Regions from separate parts of the Pseudoalteromonas sp. J2K-J979 genome, predicted to be linked through region 2. Evidence: riboswitches for the same ligand, from Rfam matches in the RefSeq annotation. Region 2 holds a riboswitch; each other region holds the start of a gene.
What was found. A riboswitch is a leader RNA that binds a small molecule or an ion and turns the genes downstream of it on or off. The one in region 2 is predicted to bind cyclic di-GMP.

Region 1 (5,356 bases), on a different replicon from region 2:
CTGTATTACAGGACTACTCTCTGCAAGTGCATTTGCAAGCCCACTCTCTACTCCTCTTCAGGATATAACAGGTCAAATTGATTTTACTGGAGGAGCTTTTATTACCCTACACAACGGTTCTATAACTGAGATTGATTTCATAACACCAACCGTTGAGGGTTCAACCACTTCCGGATCTTTTCTAAGTACCATAGGTCAAGCAGTAAGCTTTATCGATCCATTTTCTGTCTCAGCCCCAACTTCACAGTTATGGAGTGTGGGTGTATTCTCTTTTGATTTATTGAACATTGTTTCCAATCAAGTTGTCGATTTTAATAATGATGGAAATATAGATTATGCATTTATTCAAGGAACAGGAACCATAAATGGTACAGGATATAACTCAACTGAAGGACAATGGAGCTTTTCTACTCAAGGTTATAAATTAGGTGAAGGTGGTAAGTTCAGTTTTTCTTCATCAACAATACCTGAGCCCGCCACTATCGCATTATTCGGGATTGGATTAATTGGTTTTGGAGCTATAAGACGCAATCCTAAACAGGTATAAATAAAACCTAGAATAATATAGGGTAAGAAATATCTGCTTTTATTCTGTTCTTTTTTACCCTTTATCATGAACTCGACATTAAAAATGTGTATCGAAAATGTCGAACAAACTTACACCCTCATTAAATAACATAAAAAAACCCATAAAAAACAACACACTAAAAGTTGGCACAGGTATTGCTTGTACAGGGGGAAATTAATCTAGACGTACTTTAAGGGAATTAAATGAAAAACTTATTTACTACAATCGCAGCTTCTGCAACTTTACTATTTGCCTCTTCTGCATTTGCAAACCCAGTTTCAACGCCTTTGCAAGCCATTACGGGTCAAATTGACTTCACAGGTGGTGCTATTGTAAAACTTAGCGGTGGCTCAATTACTGAAATTGACTTTTTTAATCCGCAAGTTGAAGCTTCAACAACATCAGGTTCATTCTCTAGCGCTATCGGTCAAACGGTTGACTTTATAGATCCTTTTGTTGTAGCTACGCCTACAACTCAATTGTGGACAGTGGCTGGTTTTAGTTTTGATCTACTGGATATCTTAGTTAATAAAGAGGTTGACTTTGATAATAACGGGAAAGCTGACTATGCCATTATTCAAGGTTCAGGTATGATCCACGGTAATGGTTATGAATCAACTTCAGGTCAGTGGAGCTTCTCAACTCAAGGATTTAATGGTTTAGGTCAAGGTGGAAAATTTAGCTTTTCTTCTTCGACTATTCCTGAGCCAGCGACTATCGCTTTATTAGGTCTTGGTTTAGTTGGTTTTGGCGCGGCTCGTCGTAACAAAAAAGCTTAAACCGAACCTTAGTAAGCAATAAAAAAACCCGCTTTTAGCGGGTTTTTTTTATTCAAATTCATTACTGTAAAGCAATTCCTGCAAATGCAACTTGACTATAACCTTCAATATTTCCAACTGGTTTTATTAAAATCTCTGCATTTCCTTCAAATTCAACATCGAGCTTTATATAGTACCACCTATTGTTTTTCGGTAACTCAATCAATTCATCTACTCCATTAATACTCACGGTGAATGAACCTGAATTATCTGAATAGGCTCCAGCAAAAATATATACACTAGCAAAATTTACTTGATTTAATTCACTAGAAAGTTGGATTGATGTTTCATTCTCGACATTCCAGTCCATACTCCAATGCTCTAGAGCTGATATTTCATCACCACTTTGTATGCTAAAGTAACTATTTCTTAGCTTTCCTTCTCCTTCATAGTTAATTGAATTAACTTGAGCTAATGAGTCGGATTCATTTAATACATGACCTGAAGCTGTTACGTATTTAGACCCTTCGATGCTAATCACTTTATTAGTTAACAAATCGACTGATTGAAGAGAAGCATATGAGTAATCTGGTGCAGTGGCACCACTAGATTCGTTATTTAAAACAATTCCAGCAAACATTACACTACTATAACCACCAACTGAAGTATCTGGATTAACTTTAACTGTGACCGTTTCTTTATATTCAAATTGCACGGCCACGTAATACCACCGATACCCTTTCGGTATCTCTATTTTCGTTGTTTCTGAGCCAGCAGTCACACTAAAACTTGTCACTTCAGAATCCCAAACACCTGCCATCATATAAAGTGTTGCCGTCTGAGAAGCTCCATTTCCTGTAAGTGTAAACTCTAGTGAATTATCAATATGAAACGGCATGTGAGCATAGCCATTTTCTAATTCACTCCCATGATCCTTAAAGATAAAAAAGTCTTTATCATAACGTTTCAATGAGCCACTATTTATATCAAAAGCCACGTTATCAATAGCCTCACTACTATATTCTGAGTTATATGTATAACCACTTTTAAAACTATAAAATTCCTTACCTGATAATTCGATCGCTTCAGGTTTAGAGATTAGCTCATAGGAAACGGCTGCAATCCCCCCCCCTTCTACAGGTGGCAAGGTTGGATCAATTGGTGCTTCTGATGAAGATGCCTCAGCGCACATTTCATCAGAAATAGCTTGCCCAGCTTGATTGTAAGCACTAACTCTGTAGCAGTAAGTCTCACCTTCAACAACTTCAGTGTCTTTAAAGGCTGATGTATTATCAGGTAACTGGACTAGGGTCTGATAAATAGAGTCGGACTCTAATTTTCTGTCTATTATGAATCCAACTTCATTATCTGAGTTATCAAACCAAGAAATTGTTAACTCCGTTGCAAATGCATTAGTAAAAGGAGCAGCTGCAAGTAATGTAAAAGTTGGTAAATAACGAGAAATAGCTTTTGGTAAGAAAATCATTTTGTACCTCCACAAAATTGATAATTCAGAAGCCATCTCAATATTGAAATTATACGAATAGGTGGAGGAGTGAGTATGTTCATCGCCTCGGCAACCCCGCTGCCTTGGATAAAAATCTTTAGGCCGGTAGCTTTGCGTATTAAAGTTTCCTTTAACTTGCCCTTTTCTAGCTCACAATATATAGACTCTGAATTATTTACTTAACGAATATACTCTTAGTAAATTCGCTCTGTTAGTAACTAATCATTAGTTTCTGAGACAACTTTATTACAACAAAAGGATTAGCGCAAGTGCAAAATTAAACTTTTTTACTAGTATTTTAGTCTGGGATTACAAAAAAAGATCTAAGTACTTTTTAGGTTTAACTTTTTTAATTTGAGGGCATCACTAAATTAAGCTTTTTAATCGGTGTTAAGCGAGACAAATGTGGAGAATATATTTTTGCGCCTTTTAATAACTCATAATTGGTTTCCTAAAAACTGAATAGTGAAAAGAGAACCAGAGGCGACTACTAAATATTTGAGAGCTAAAAGGGTGCAGATAGAGCGCCCTTCTTTTTAAAAATACATTACCAATCAAGTTGCTTTGAACAAACAAAGCCGCAAAAAAGCAGATGTTTCATATAAACTCGGACGTAATTTAACGCCAGTAAGGAGCTTGCTTTTGTGTAACCAACCGACTTTGCTCCATTGCGGCTATTAGGTTATCTGTTTTTTGCCCAAGCCATGTTTGAATTTGTAATAAGTCATCATCTTCTTGCTGATCACATAACTGCTTTAAATAATCTAATGTACTTAATTCATCAATTCCTTCGATGATATCAAACCAAGGACTGCGAAACTCATCGCGATTTTGTTTTGAAAATAGTGCACCTAAGCATGCACCACTGAGTAAATTACGTTGTAAATGCTGTTTTTGCGCTAAGTAATCTTGAGAAGTAAACTCATCACTAGCAGGAAATAGCGTATTCATTTCTTGCCAATCTTTTTCAAATAACCGTGCGGCAATATCGGCCACTTTTTCTTGTGCTGCTAGTTCTTGGCCCGCTGACCACGTTTGTCGCCACTTCCGATCCACTAAAAATGTCGTTAAATCGAGAATCAAATTGTTATAACGTGGAGATTGAAAAATTGCTTTGATGGCTGCAATTCGCGGTCGTTGTTGTCTTAAATCAGTGATCATACTCTCAAGGGTCGGAGCTTTACTTATTTTTTTATAAAAAACATGCTTCTTTGATGTGAATGTCTTAATTTGAATCGCCGTTTCAACCCATGAAAAGCTGTGTAACAGCCATTTTAATTCTTGACGTAAATGTTCAGTGCTGTGCTTATCAACAACACCTTCAAACAACCAAAATGCATGGCGAATTAAGCTGATACCATCAATCATGCGTTTTAAAGTTTTAAACTTGGCATCCTCGAAATAACACTGCTCGTGTTTTTGCACAAAGGCTATCGCATAGTTTAAACACGCGCTAAACGCCTGCTCTTGATTCATATCTGACTTCAAAGGCACAAAATTGATGTACTTATCTGCTTTTAGGGGCTTTTTGTCTGCAAGCATATATCCCCGCGCAGCTTTACTATATAAACCTAACCGCACTTCTTGACAGTTAATCAGCTGTTTAGCAAGAGCAAACACATCACTGCGTTGACCCTTTTTAAGTTCCATTTCAACTTCGCAAATTGCTTCTATTTGACCACTAGCATTAATCTCACCTTTGTCTAACACCACCTCTATTTCCGAACCATTGTCTGTTTCGATCAGCCACGTTCGACGAATAAAGTGAGTACTAAAAATCGGGTACAAACTAGGGTTAATCGACTTAACTTGCATACCATGCGGCCAAATTGACTCAGGAAAAGCCTGTAAATCTGGGCGTTTATTTTCTAATGGAAGGTTATACTCTGGCCGTTGATGCAAGCCTCCAACAACTTGCCCTGCTAGTTTGATGGTTTGCTCGCACTCATCATCACAACAGCGTGTACGTAGGCCAATATCCAATGCGCGAAGCTCTCTGCTAGGAGTATCAAAGTACGCATTCAGTAAATTGCGAGCGGGGTAATTCGTTACTTTTTTGGAAAACTGAGTAATTAACGCGGGTAATTGGGTTATCACTTTTTCTGAAACGAGAAATTTCAGTTCTATCTCTGTATCCATAGAGGTTAGATAGCTTTTTATTAATTCATAGAAGTGTTCAAAATAACTATCCCGATGGCAGATTGCAAATTTTTTACTTAAATTGCCTTCAAACGAGACTCATTGCTTCGATAACTTGCTATTACAGTGGGAAATTCATACTATTTGTTTGCTAACAATCATAATTAATTATCAAAGGTTTGGGATGTTTAAACATTTATTATTTATTGCCGCATTAACCATAACACCATGGGCTACGCAAGCAGAAACAGACGCAGAAAACACTCCCACAGACCAAAGCGTTTATATTATTGATGATTTATATGTGTATATGCATGCAGGTGCAGGTAAAAACTTTCGGATCTTAGGATCAATTACAGCAGGAACTAAAGTGAGCCAGTTGGC
Region 2 (5,356 bases):
ATACTTTCTCAGGTTATGTGCCAAAATCATTACAAGGAAGCTTTGATGAGTGGCAAAAATTGGGCGTAATGAATTATGAGATGGAATCTGCGACCTTATTTACCATGTGCGCATCACTGGGTTTAAAAGCCGCATGTGTTGCTGGTGTATTGGTCAATCGTACTCGTCAAGAAATCCCGACTATCGATCACGTTGCGATAGAAAATAAAACCATCAAAATTGTCCTTGAAGCTGCAAAACACATAATTTCACAGTAAGCCTATAATTTAAGTCTATACTCATTAACAAGTACATTCCGCTCGGAATTGTTAATGAGTCGATGCTTTTTACATGGCCTTGTATGGATAGCCATACTTATTACCTTTATTACTTTAATTAATCTCGGTGCATCTTGGGCCGACTGCGAAGAAGTAATTTGGTTTGGCCTCTACATTTCATTTTTTATTGAAATTTGTAGCTGTATCAAAAAGCCGCTGTTTGTTTTATCTTTTTCTATCTATAGTTTTGGGTTGTTTCTTGACATTGTTGATGCATTTTTTATCGACTCCTTCCCTATAATCAATGTAATTGACACTCCCATTAAACATGTCGGCTTGATCCTAATTTGTTACTGTTTACTTCAGATAGCAAAAAGCCGTTTTAGTAAGATTGAACAATTACGCATTGAAATAGACCGCCGTATAAAACTTGAAAAAGACTTACGATTTTTTGCCTATCACGATGAATTAACAGGTTTATTTAATCGACGGGCTTTTTTCGAACATTTCGAGCAACAGCACTTTGAGCAAGCCTACCTTTATTATTTTGATTTAAACAATTTCAAAAATGCCAATGATAAATTTGGTCACCATATTGGTGATGAATTATTGGCTACATTCTCGCACACTCTCACCCATCTGTATCCAAATGACAAAGCCTATCGCTTAGGAGGCGATGAGTTTGTGTTGATTAGTCGTGAAATCATCGAAGATTTAGAGGCATTTAAACATCAGCTTGATCAGCCGTTAATCAAATATATGGTCTCCGTCAGTGTTGGTATGCAATGCCTAGAATCAGGAGATGATCCTGACCATGCATTGCATTTAGCCGATCAGCAAATGTATATAGACAAAGAAGCGAATCGAAGCCGCTATATTGTTAATATGTTTGATTTTCAACCTTAGACTTGATGATATAAAGCAACAAGATAGAGCGGAATAGTAAACCCAAAACTATCTAACACGGCTTTTGCAACACCCGTTTGATTTTCTTGACCTTTTATTTGAGCTAGGTAAACAGCCTTAACGGTTGTTTGGTCAAATTCATGCCCTGCTAAAACCAGCTGGCTAATTGCGCTTTGCAATGGCGATAAGCTTGGACTATATGCGGCATTTTCTGCATAACGGCCATAAAACTTACTGCCATCGTGGCAAACAATCATACAACTGGCATAATTACCGGTGTACGGGACATAACTGTACTCGGCATGTTTAACCAATTGAGAAACTTTAAAGCTAGTGTCTACTAACTTTAAGCTTGCTGGTTGGTGTGACATCAGAGCACTGTGATTCTCTAATTCTTTAGGGCCAAAAGGCATAGGTAAAAATGCACTAAATGGGTGATGCTCGCCATTCAGACTAATAATCAATGACTCTGCATCGGCCAATTCATTGATAAATTGTCGGCAATAGCCACACGGCGCATCGGTGATGGCCAATTTTGAAATACGGTTTGCACCACTTAACCAAGCATTATTTATCGCTGCCTGTTCCGCATGAACGACAAGACTAAGCGCCTGGGAAGGAAATTCAAGATTTGCACCAAAGTAAAAATCTGCATACCCATCTTGATTCGGTTCACCCGCGGCGATTGCGCCAACATTGAACTGAGAAATAGCGGCGCGAGAAAAACTCGCTGCAATAGGAAGAAGTGCTGCCATTAATTCATCGGAATTAGTATTGAGCTGAACGACCCATTGCGCGATTTCGGCGGCTTTAAGCACACCATTATTGGCCTTCACTTGTGAGAATAGCTCTGTCAATTGCTGTTCAGAAAGAAGCGACTCTGCCAGTATTTGTTCTTTACACATATTATTGTTGTCATTTTTAAAATGGCCAGACAGTTTATGTGATTTTAACTGGTATTTAAACCAATTATGCCGCTTTTTCTAACCAATTTTTCGCTTGTTTAAAACATTCGAAATTTTCAGCATTTAATGAAAATCGTTTCGCATTTTGTAGTAATAAATCATGTAAATAGCCATCAAAGCCGACCACACGAGCAACATAAAACCCGGCCAGTTTATCTTTGATAGCTAACACTACATCAATCACTTCTACTGCAGCATAGCGATGGCGCAGTTCGGTCACATCAATCAATAATTTACTGCATTGGCGCTCTTGTGCATAACGAGTGATGACAGTGTAATTTCGAATGACATCGGTTGACGTAGCTGTGCCGGTTAATTTAACCAAAACAAGATTTAAGGATTCATCGTAACTAATACTGGTGATGATATCTGACATAATTTGCTTAAAACCTCTAAAACGAAAACAAAGGTGGATGGCAAATTCAAAGAAGAGAAAGTAACAATGTTGCTCGGTAGCCCAGCTATCTTAGGTTTCCCCTTAGATCTGAAGCTTTGCGTGAGTATTTTTTCAAATACCTTGCCTTTGACTTGCAAGGTCATAATACAGGCAAACATTTTAGAGTCAATACTCAAATTCACTGCCTATTATTCAGTATCGACTCTTTAAGACTGCGGCTGATGCACAACAATCTATCGTTTTCCAAAAAAATCAATATCTAAACGACTACTTCGCCTCTATCACCTCATTCATGTTGAGCTGAAATAAAGTTCATCGATATCGAATTAACACAATGGCGAATATTTTTATTCGTTAATGCTTCACCTTCAAAAACATGGCCTAAATGGCCCTCACAGTTAGCACAGACAATCTCGATTCGCCGACCATCCGCATCAGGTACACGTTTCACCGCTCCAATAATTTCATCATCAAAACTTGGCCAGCCACAATGTGAAATGAATTTATGCTCTGATTTGTATAACGGCGCATCGCAACGTTTGCAAATATAAAGTCCTGGCGCCATTAAATCAGTGTATTGACCAGTAAACGGACGCTCCGTCCCTTTTTGTTCAATCACATACTGCTCTTGCGGTGTTAGTTGTTTAAATTGACTCATGGTTGCCCTTCTGTTTCGAAGCTGCCTGCATATTAGGCAGCTCTGACTATTTAACGTGATTCACTTTTAACCCGTATTACGCATACCTGCAGCAATGCCAGCCATCGTAATCATTAACGCCTGATTGAGAGCACTATCATCTGTATGTGGTTCGGCTCTCGATCGGCGAAGGAGTTCCACTTGCAGCACATTCAGTGGATCTGTGTAAGGGTTTCTGAGCTCTATCGATTGTTGCACCCACGGCTGTGCAGCCAATAAAGTGCGGTTATCACAATATCCTTTTACCCAGTCAATTGCTTGAGTTAATTCAGTACGTAGCCTCTGGCCTAACTCACTCAACTGTGGACTGACAAGATGTTGATCATAATGTTCACTTAACCAAGGATCGGCTTTACAAAACACCATTTCAAGCATTTCGATTCGCGTACGAAAAAAAGGCCAGTCTCGGTTCATTTTTTCTAACGTCTCTTTACCAAAGCGACTCTCTGCGGCTTCTAATCCGCTCAGAGCGCCAAGCCAAGCAGGCAACATGAGTCGATTTTGACTCCACGCAAATATCCAAGGGATTGCACGCAAGCTTTCGACTCCACCATCAACTTTACGTTTTGCGGGCCTTGAGCCAAGTGGCAATTGCGCTAATTCTTGCTCCGGGGTCGCACTTCGAAAATAAGGTACAAACGACGGTTCTTCATTCACAATGCTGCGATAATGCGCGCAAGAGCGCTCACTGATCAGTGCCATCACCTCTTGCCAAATCGGTTCAGGTTTTGGAGGAGGCAGTAAGTTATTTTCAAGCACCGCACCGGCATATAATAGTAAGCTTTGCTCTGCAACTTGTGGTAACCCAAACTTAAAACGGATCATTTCACCTTGTTCAGTCACCCGCAGACCTGACTTTAACGAACCTGGAGGTTGCGAACGCAAAGCTTGTGCCGCCGGTGCGCCACCGCGACCGACAGTACCACCGCGACCATGAAATAAAATTAACTCGATATCATGCTTTTCTGTAAATTTAACCATTTTATCCATGGCTTCATATTGTGCCCAGCCTGCAGCCATCATGCCCGCATCTTTAGCTGAATCAGAATAACCTATCATCACATATTGCTGATTATTCACTTGTTGCAGATACCAAGGGTGATTAAATAGCTGCTCGATGACGTTTGGTCCAGCATTCAAATCATCAAGGGTTTCAAATAATGGGGCGACTGGTAACACATAAGGACACCCTGATTCCTTGAGCAATAAATGAACTGCTAATACATCTGATACAGTTCTTGCCATCGAAATAATGTAAATACCAAAGCGTTGACGATCCGTATTAGCGATAACCTTACACGTATCCAATACTTCTTGCACTGGGGCGCTGGGCTGCCAATTTTTAGGAATTAATGGCCGCTTTGATTGTAATTCACTCAATAAAAACTGTTGCTTTTGAACTTCGGTCCAAGCGTTATAATCGCCCAAATCTAAAAAGGTCGTGAGTTCGGCTAGAACATCACTGTGGCGTTCTGAATCTTGTCGAATGTCTAATTTACTCAGGTATAATCCAAAACAATGAATCCGGCGCAGCACATCAAGCAACAGACCATCTGCAATTTGGCCCATTTTGCAGCCATGCAAGGAGCGATAGCATAACTCAATCGGCGTTTGCAGTTGCTCGATATCGGTAATTAAATCTCGCGCATCGCTCTGATGTCCCTTTACTTTAGCGGTTAAATGATGCTCAGTTTCACGTAATTGATCTCTGAGCTTGCCTAATATATGTCGATAGGGTTCGTGTGCGCCTTGGCTCAATGTATGAAGAGCTTCATCACACTGGTTCATAGACAATTCACCGCTGAGTGTATCAATGTCGCGTAGATATAAGTTAATTGCCATCCAGCGACCTAAATCAAGCACTTCTTCAGTGACTCTAGCAGTAACAAATGGATTACCGTCACGATCGCCTCCCATCCATGAAGTAAACTGAACCGGACTGTAGTTTAATGGCAAAGAAAAGGAGAACGTTTGATCCACTTGAGCCGTAAAATCACGAATAAAATCTGGGACTGCTTGCCATAAGCTGTTTTCAATCACGGCAAATCCCCACTTAGCTTCATCAACAGGTGTGGGTCGTTGCTGGCGAATTTCATTGGTATGCCAAGCTTGGCAAATTAACTGCTCTATGCGG
Region 3 (5,356 bases), on a different replicon from region 2:
GCACCTTGCATTTGGCCGTTTTCTGGATGGTAATTTTCACGAATCGGCTGCGAATCGAGTAACCCTTCTGCGTGATTTATCAGCCGTGTTAATAGCTGTTGAGCTTGTTGCGAATAGCCATAGTTTTGCAGTGCGATTAAAGCAAAATAGACTTGATCCAGCCATACTCTGCCTCGCCAATAAATATTAGGATCATAGGCAGGGTTGCTCAGGGCTGCGGTTGGAAATGGTACATGAGTATTAAACTCTTTTGGATTGAGCATATTTTTAACTACGCGTTGCGCGTGTTGTGGGCTGGCCACTTTAGTAAACAAAGGAGCCCAACCTTCAGGTCCTTTACCGCGATGACTGAGAAGTTGGCCGCTACACAAGGTGTCGGATGACAAAGTGCTCAGTTGTCGGTCGTAATAAAAGCCAGTTTGGGCATCAAAAAAGCAGGCGTTAATTTTATCGGTGAGTGTGCGGGCATCAGTGTTGAGTTGCTGTGCAAAGCGGGGGTTGCCGAGTAATGACGCCATGTTTGCGAGAAGTCGTTTTTCTTGTGCTAAATAGCTATTGAGTTCAACTGACTCTTGGTTGATTGAGTACCCGACAAGCTGCTGATTATTTTGGTTGGGTAAAAACTGCACTTGCCAGTCTTGACGGGCTTTTTTTAGGTCGCCATGGTGGAAGGTTGTGGCATAACGTGCGAGCTGTTCTGGGTTGATAAAACCAAACCGGGCAGCATTGTCCATACCAGACTCCCAACCAGCACCATGTTGAACAGGGATATCTAACGCTATGTAATTCGCATCCTCTAGCACTTGTTTATACAAGTTGTTACCACTACATTGGTAACGAAAATATTCTGTGGCAGACTCCAGTGCACACTGGCTTAAAGCAAGGTTGGTGATTGGTGATAAGTAATCGACTGTGAAGCGTAATTCGCCTTGTTCATTCGTTTGAAGTGGGTGCAAGGTGGCGCCATATTCAACTAAGCCGTTTTGGTTATGATCGCGGTTGCGATACCACCATTGATGGTACGCGAGCAGTTTAGGAAACATCTGTGTGATGAAGTCTCGATCGTGCGTTTGTTGGTATATTTGCCAAACAGCCCAGCTGGCCAATGGAGGTTTAGTATTGCGTTCATTCCAGTTGCCACCTTTGCCACCACGTTGCTGATCTTTATTATAAAAAATGGCATCTATTACCATGCCTTCATCGTGCGGTCTAATTGGATCATGTGCACTGATTTGATAATCAAACATTGAAATAACGGTCTTTTTAGCTAATTCAGGATCGATTTTGGCCAAGGCATAGGCATGTTTCCATGAATCCCAAGCCCATGCGCCGTTAAACCAGCGGGCTGTGGTCGAAGGGCTGACGATATCGTGCAAAATAGCACCTTGAGGGCTGCGCCAGTTACCCATTAAGGTCGCAACAGCTTTGGTTTGTAACGCGAGGGGGATCTGAGACTGAGGGTTGAGGCGCTGCTGATAGGTTGCCCAGCGTTTTTGTTGCTGGTTGTTTAATTCTGTAATGTTTTTCCAAGCTACTGCGGGCGTCTCATTAGGGTGTTGAATATAGCGTTGTTGAGTATAAATTGTGCTGCTTTGATGGGGAGGGAGCTCCAGAACTGCCTGACTGAGATAGCTGTTTTTTTGTGAGCTGAGCTGCGTCTTAGAACGGATAGAGCGGGTAATTTGATACTGCTCTTGGCCAGAAAACAACATTTGCCAAGGGGCGCTCATTTTAGAAAACTTGACCGTAAGCACGTCGGGTGTTGTGTCAAAATGCATCTGCCAATCAGGATAGCGTGCTTGGTACGTTTGTGTTTTGGAAAATGTCTTGTGTAAGGTTCCTTGCCATTGCAGATTCAATGACAGTGGATACTGAGTGAGGTTAGTAAACTGAGTTTCAATTAAGGCAGTGGTCGAGTTTATAAACTGCAGTGTGAGGGAGAGGTGTAGCGTTGGCCATTTGTAGTGCTGGATAAGTTGGCCAGGCAACGTTTGTATGCTGTGCTTTGCGTTTGTTAGATCAAAACGACGTTGGGTGTCTTGATGATGCAATGAAATTTGCTCGAGTTGCTTGGCGATAAAGATGCCATATTCTTGAGCAATTAACATTGGCCCTGTAAAGCCACCATATTCATTGGTGGTGGCGGGTTGCAGAAAGCCATGCCAGCTACCGAGATCGAAAAAAGGATTAAACTGCTGATTACCATATTGATCAAACTGTTGCATCGCAGAAGGCGAACCGTATCGATTGAGTTGCAAGTCAGCGGCTGATACGAAGGGTAAATAAAGGCACAAGCAAATACGCACAATTAGCAGGGGATATAACGGCATAGGATGCTCAATAGGTTGTTATTTTGGTCTATTGTATGCAATTATAGGGTTGATTCATAGCGTTGAAAGGGGTCATTAGCTGGTTCTAAAGTGTGGTTTTATTTTTGTCGGTAGTATTTTAGTTTGATATTGATGGCACTTAAGCTATGATCTGCGCTTATATTGGCAAACTAATCGAAAGGTTAGGACGCAAAGCTTCCGATCTACGGTCATGTCTTGTTGCATGGCTACGACAGCGGGGTTGCCGCAATGAGTTCTTCATTGTGCCTTCACAGTGCATGCACTGTTAGTGTTTGGTCGCCAAATAAACTCACGTGTTATTAAAGGATTAGAAGGTGTACTTGTATGCTGGCGGCATGTTGCATGAAACAAAATAACCTTAAAAGGTGCTTGTATGGTTAATGTATTGGCAGGTTTATTACCTGGTGATTGGCATATTATTCATACGTTTGTGACGGATTATCGGTTAAATAAAGGTGACAGAGTTCACTTTGCATTATTTGATCAATTAGGTAATTTACCTGAACTGTCGTTTGAGTATGAAGTAGCTCAAGCGAGTGAAGGAGAGCCTCATGTTTGGCCTAAGCTACTCTGCGAGTACATTAATAAACATTTTAAAGTGTTGCAGGCGGGGCGGCACTACCCTGAAATTGGCATCATCCCAAGTTATGGTCAAAACAGTATTTTTGCTTTGCAAGCCAGCGGGATTGTGAGTGTTGATGTTCGTTTTATGCATGCCGATACGTGTAAAGGACAACAAGTCATTTTGGACTCGTTGTATGATTATATTTTTCCTCAATACCGCAGTGATTATCGCGCAGGCGATCGTGTTTATCATCGTAAAACTGATGCCATTTATATGTGTCGGCCATGGCCATATACCGAATTTTGCCGCTTAGGAGGGCACATGGACGAACAGTATGAACCCGGCGTGGGTAAAAATTGGCCGTTAGCTTGGCAGCGGCTAGAGTAAAAATTAATAGCTCTCTCATAATGTTTTTCCCTTGAGTAACCATTTCTATGATGGTTTAGCCAAAGCCCGAGTCTTGATTAACTCGGGCTTTTTTTATGGATTGCGTTAAAATATGCGCCAATTTGATCTTCTGTATGGAAATTGTTTGTGGCTAACCCGAGTATCAGTGCACCTATAGCGATAAAAAAACCGTTTGAAATGTCTCACCATCAGCATACGCGATGCGATAATTATTATTGGATGCGGGATGATGAGCGAAAAAACCCTCAGATTATCGAGCATTTAGAAGCCGAAAATCGCTATTGTGACTCTGTACTTAAGCAACACCAGGTTCTGGAAGATGCGTTATTCAATGAACTTAAAGATCGAATCGTTAAAGATGATAGTACGGTGCCAGTTAAAGATGGGGCGTTTTGGTATCACTCTGAAATAAGTGGTGATGACGAATTTGCTCGTTATTATCGCTCAGAAGATGCCCTCGGGGGCAATAAGCAATTATTACTCGATACCAATGTTTTGGCTCAAGTACATGAATATTACGACTTAGGGGAATTTTCTATTAGCCCCAATGATCAGTTAATGTCGTACTCTGAAGACACTGATAGCCGTCGTATTTACACAATTCGTTTTAAAGATTTAACCACAGATTTGCTGCTTGACGACGTGCTTGAAAACACTGAAGGGCAAGCGGTGTGGGCGAACGATAATCAAACCGTGTTTTATGTAAAAAAAGATCTCAAAACCCTCTTAGGCTATCAAGTATATCGCCATGTGCTTGGCACTAAGCAAGCCGATGATGTGTTGGTATTTGAAGAACAGGATGCCAGCTTTTTTATGGGGCTGGGTAAAAGTCGTGATGAATCATTAATCATGCTTGATTTAGAGTCTACCGAAACCAGTGATACTTGGGTGTTGGATGCCAACGATTGCAATGGCCAGTTTGTGCAATTATGTCCTCGAGAAAAAGGTCATGAGTATGATGCGGATAAATTAGGCGAAACTTTTTTCATTGTGACAAATTGGCAGGCGAAAAACTTTCGTTTAATGACCGCGCACCAATCTGAAATCGGTGATCAGTCTTTGTGGCAAGAGGTGATCGGTCATCGCGATGACATCATGTTGGAATGTGTGGAGTTGTTCGAACGGTATATGGTGGTCACCGAACGCGAGGCGGGGCAATTAAAGTTTATCGTTTATCGTCAAGATGGCACTTCCTTTCCTCTTGAATTCAATGATCCTTGTTATTTTGCAGGCATGGCTGAAAACCCAGAACCAAGCGCGACATGTGCACGCCTATATTATTCAAGTTTAACGACCCCTGGTTCACTCTTAGAGTTTGATTTCGCAACTGGCGAACAAACGGTATTAAAACAACAGCAAGTGTTAGGTGATTTTGATGCAAGTCGCTATCAGTCAGAGCGGCTCTTTATTGAAGCAAGAGATGGTGCGCGCGTGCCCGTTTCGATAGTTTATCGCAAAGATAGCTTTAAAAAAGACGGTACGAATCCATTGTTTCAATATGGCTATGGGGCGTATGGCATCACCATTGATGCGAGCTTTTCAAGTAATGCATTAAGTTTGCTTGACCGTGGTTTTGTGTATGCGATTGCCCATATTCGCGGCTCTGAAATGCTCGGTCGTGATTGGTATGAGCAAGGTAAAAAAGCCCACAAACAAAACACTTTTAATGACTTTATTGATGTGACTCGTGCGCTGATCGCACAGGGATATGGCCATTGCGATAAAGTATTTGCTTCAGGTGGTAGTGCGGGTGGGTTATTAATGGGGGCTGTGGTCAATCAAGCGCCAGAGCTTTATCGAGGGGTCGGTTGTCATGTGCCCTTTTTAGATGTGTTGACTACGATGCTTGACGAAAGCATTCCACTGACAACCAATGAGTATGATGAATGGGGTAACCCGAATGAACTCACTGCGTATCAGACAATTTTAGCCTATTCACCGTACGATAATATATGCGCCCAAGATTATCCAAATATTTTAGTGACTACGGGTTTTCATGATTCTCAAGTGCAGTATTGGGAACCGATGAAGT

Region 1: linked by a shared signal. The riboswitch ahead of AC3KVK_RS13185 (hypothetical protein) and the one ahead of AC3KVK_RS17475 (hypothetical protein) in region 2 are both predicted to bind cyclic di-GMP.
Region 3: linked by a shared signal. The riboswitch ahead of AC3KVK_RS15940 (chitin-binding protein) and the one ahead of AC3KVK_RS17475 (hypothetical protein) in region 2 are both predicted to bind cyclic di-GMP.

The regions. Positions count from the first base shown of each region.
Region 1 is NZ_CM200281.1:2,878,681-2,884,036, forward strand. Features, by position in the region: gene AC3KVK_RS13175 (PEP-CTERM sorting domain-containing protein) at 1-547, shown strand, start outside; gene AC3KVK_RS13180 (PEP-CTERM sorting domain-containing protein) at 772-1,347, shown strand; gene AC3KVK_RS13185 (hypothetical protein) at 1,409-2,812, opposite strand; cyclic di-GMP riboswitch class I at 2,899-2,983, opposite strand; gene AC3KVK_RS13190 (CYTH and CHAD domain-containing protein) at 3,452-4,972, opposite strand; gene AC3KVK_RS13195 (TIGR04211 family SH3 domain-containing protein) at 5,157-5,356, shown strand, end outside.
Region 2 is NZ_CM200282.1:217,594-222,949, forward strand. Features, by position in the region: gene udp (uridine phosphorylase) at 1-257, shown strand, start outside; gene AC3KVK_RS17465 (GGDEF domain-containing protein) at 312-1,163, shown strand; gene cdd (cytidine deaminase) at 1,160-2,068, opposite strand; gene AC3KVK_RS17475 (hypothetical protein) at 2,133-2,504, opposite strand; cyclic di-GMP riboswitch class I at 2,577-2,660, opposite strand; partial or broken gene AC3KVK_RS17480 (methionine-R-sulfoxide reductase) at 2,827-3,183, opposite strand; gene ppc (phosphoenolpyruvate carboxylase) at 3,250-5,356, opposite strand, start outside.
Region 3 is NZ_CM200281.1:3,483,741-3,489,096, reverse strand. Features, by position in the region: gene ygjK (alpha-glucosidase) at 1-2,330, opposite strand, end outside; cyclic di-GMP riboswitch class I at 2,485-2,579, shown strand; gene AC3KVK_RS15940 (chitin-binding protein) at 2,725-3,303, shown strand; gene AC3KVK_RS15935 (S9 family peptidase) at 3,502-5,356, shown strand, end outside.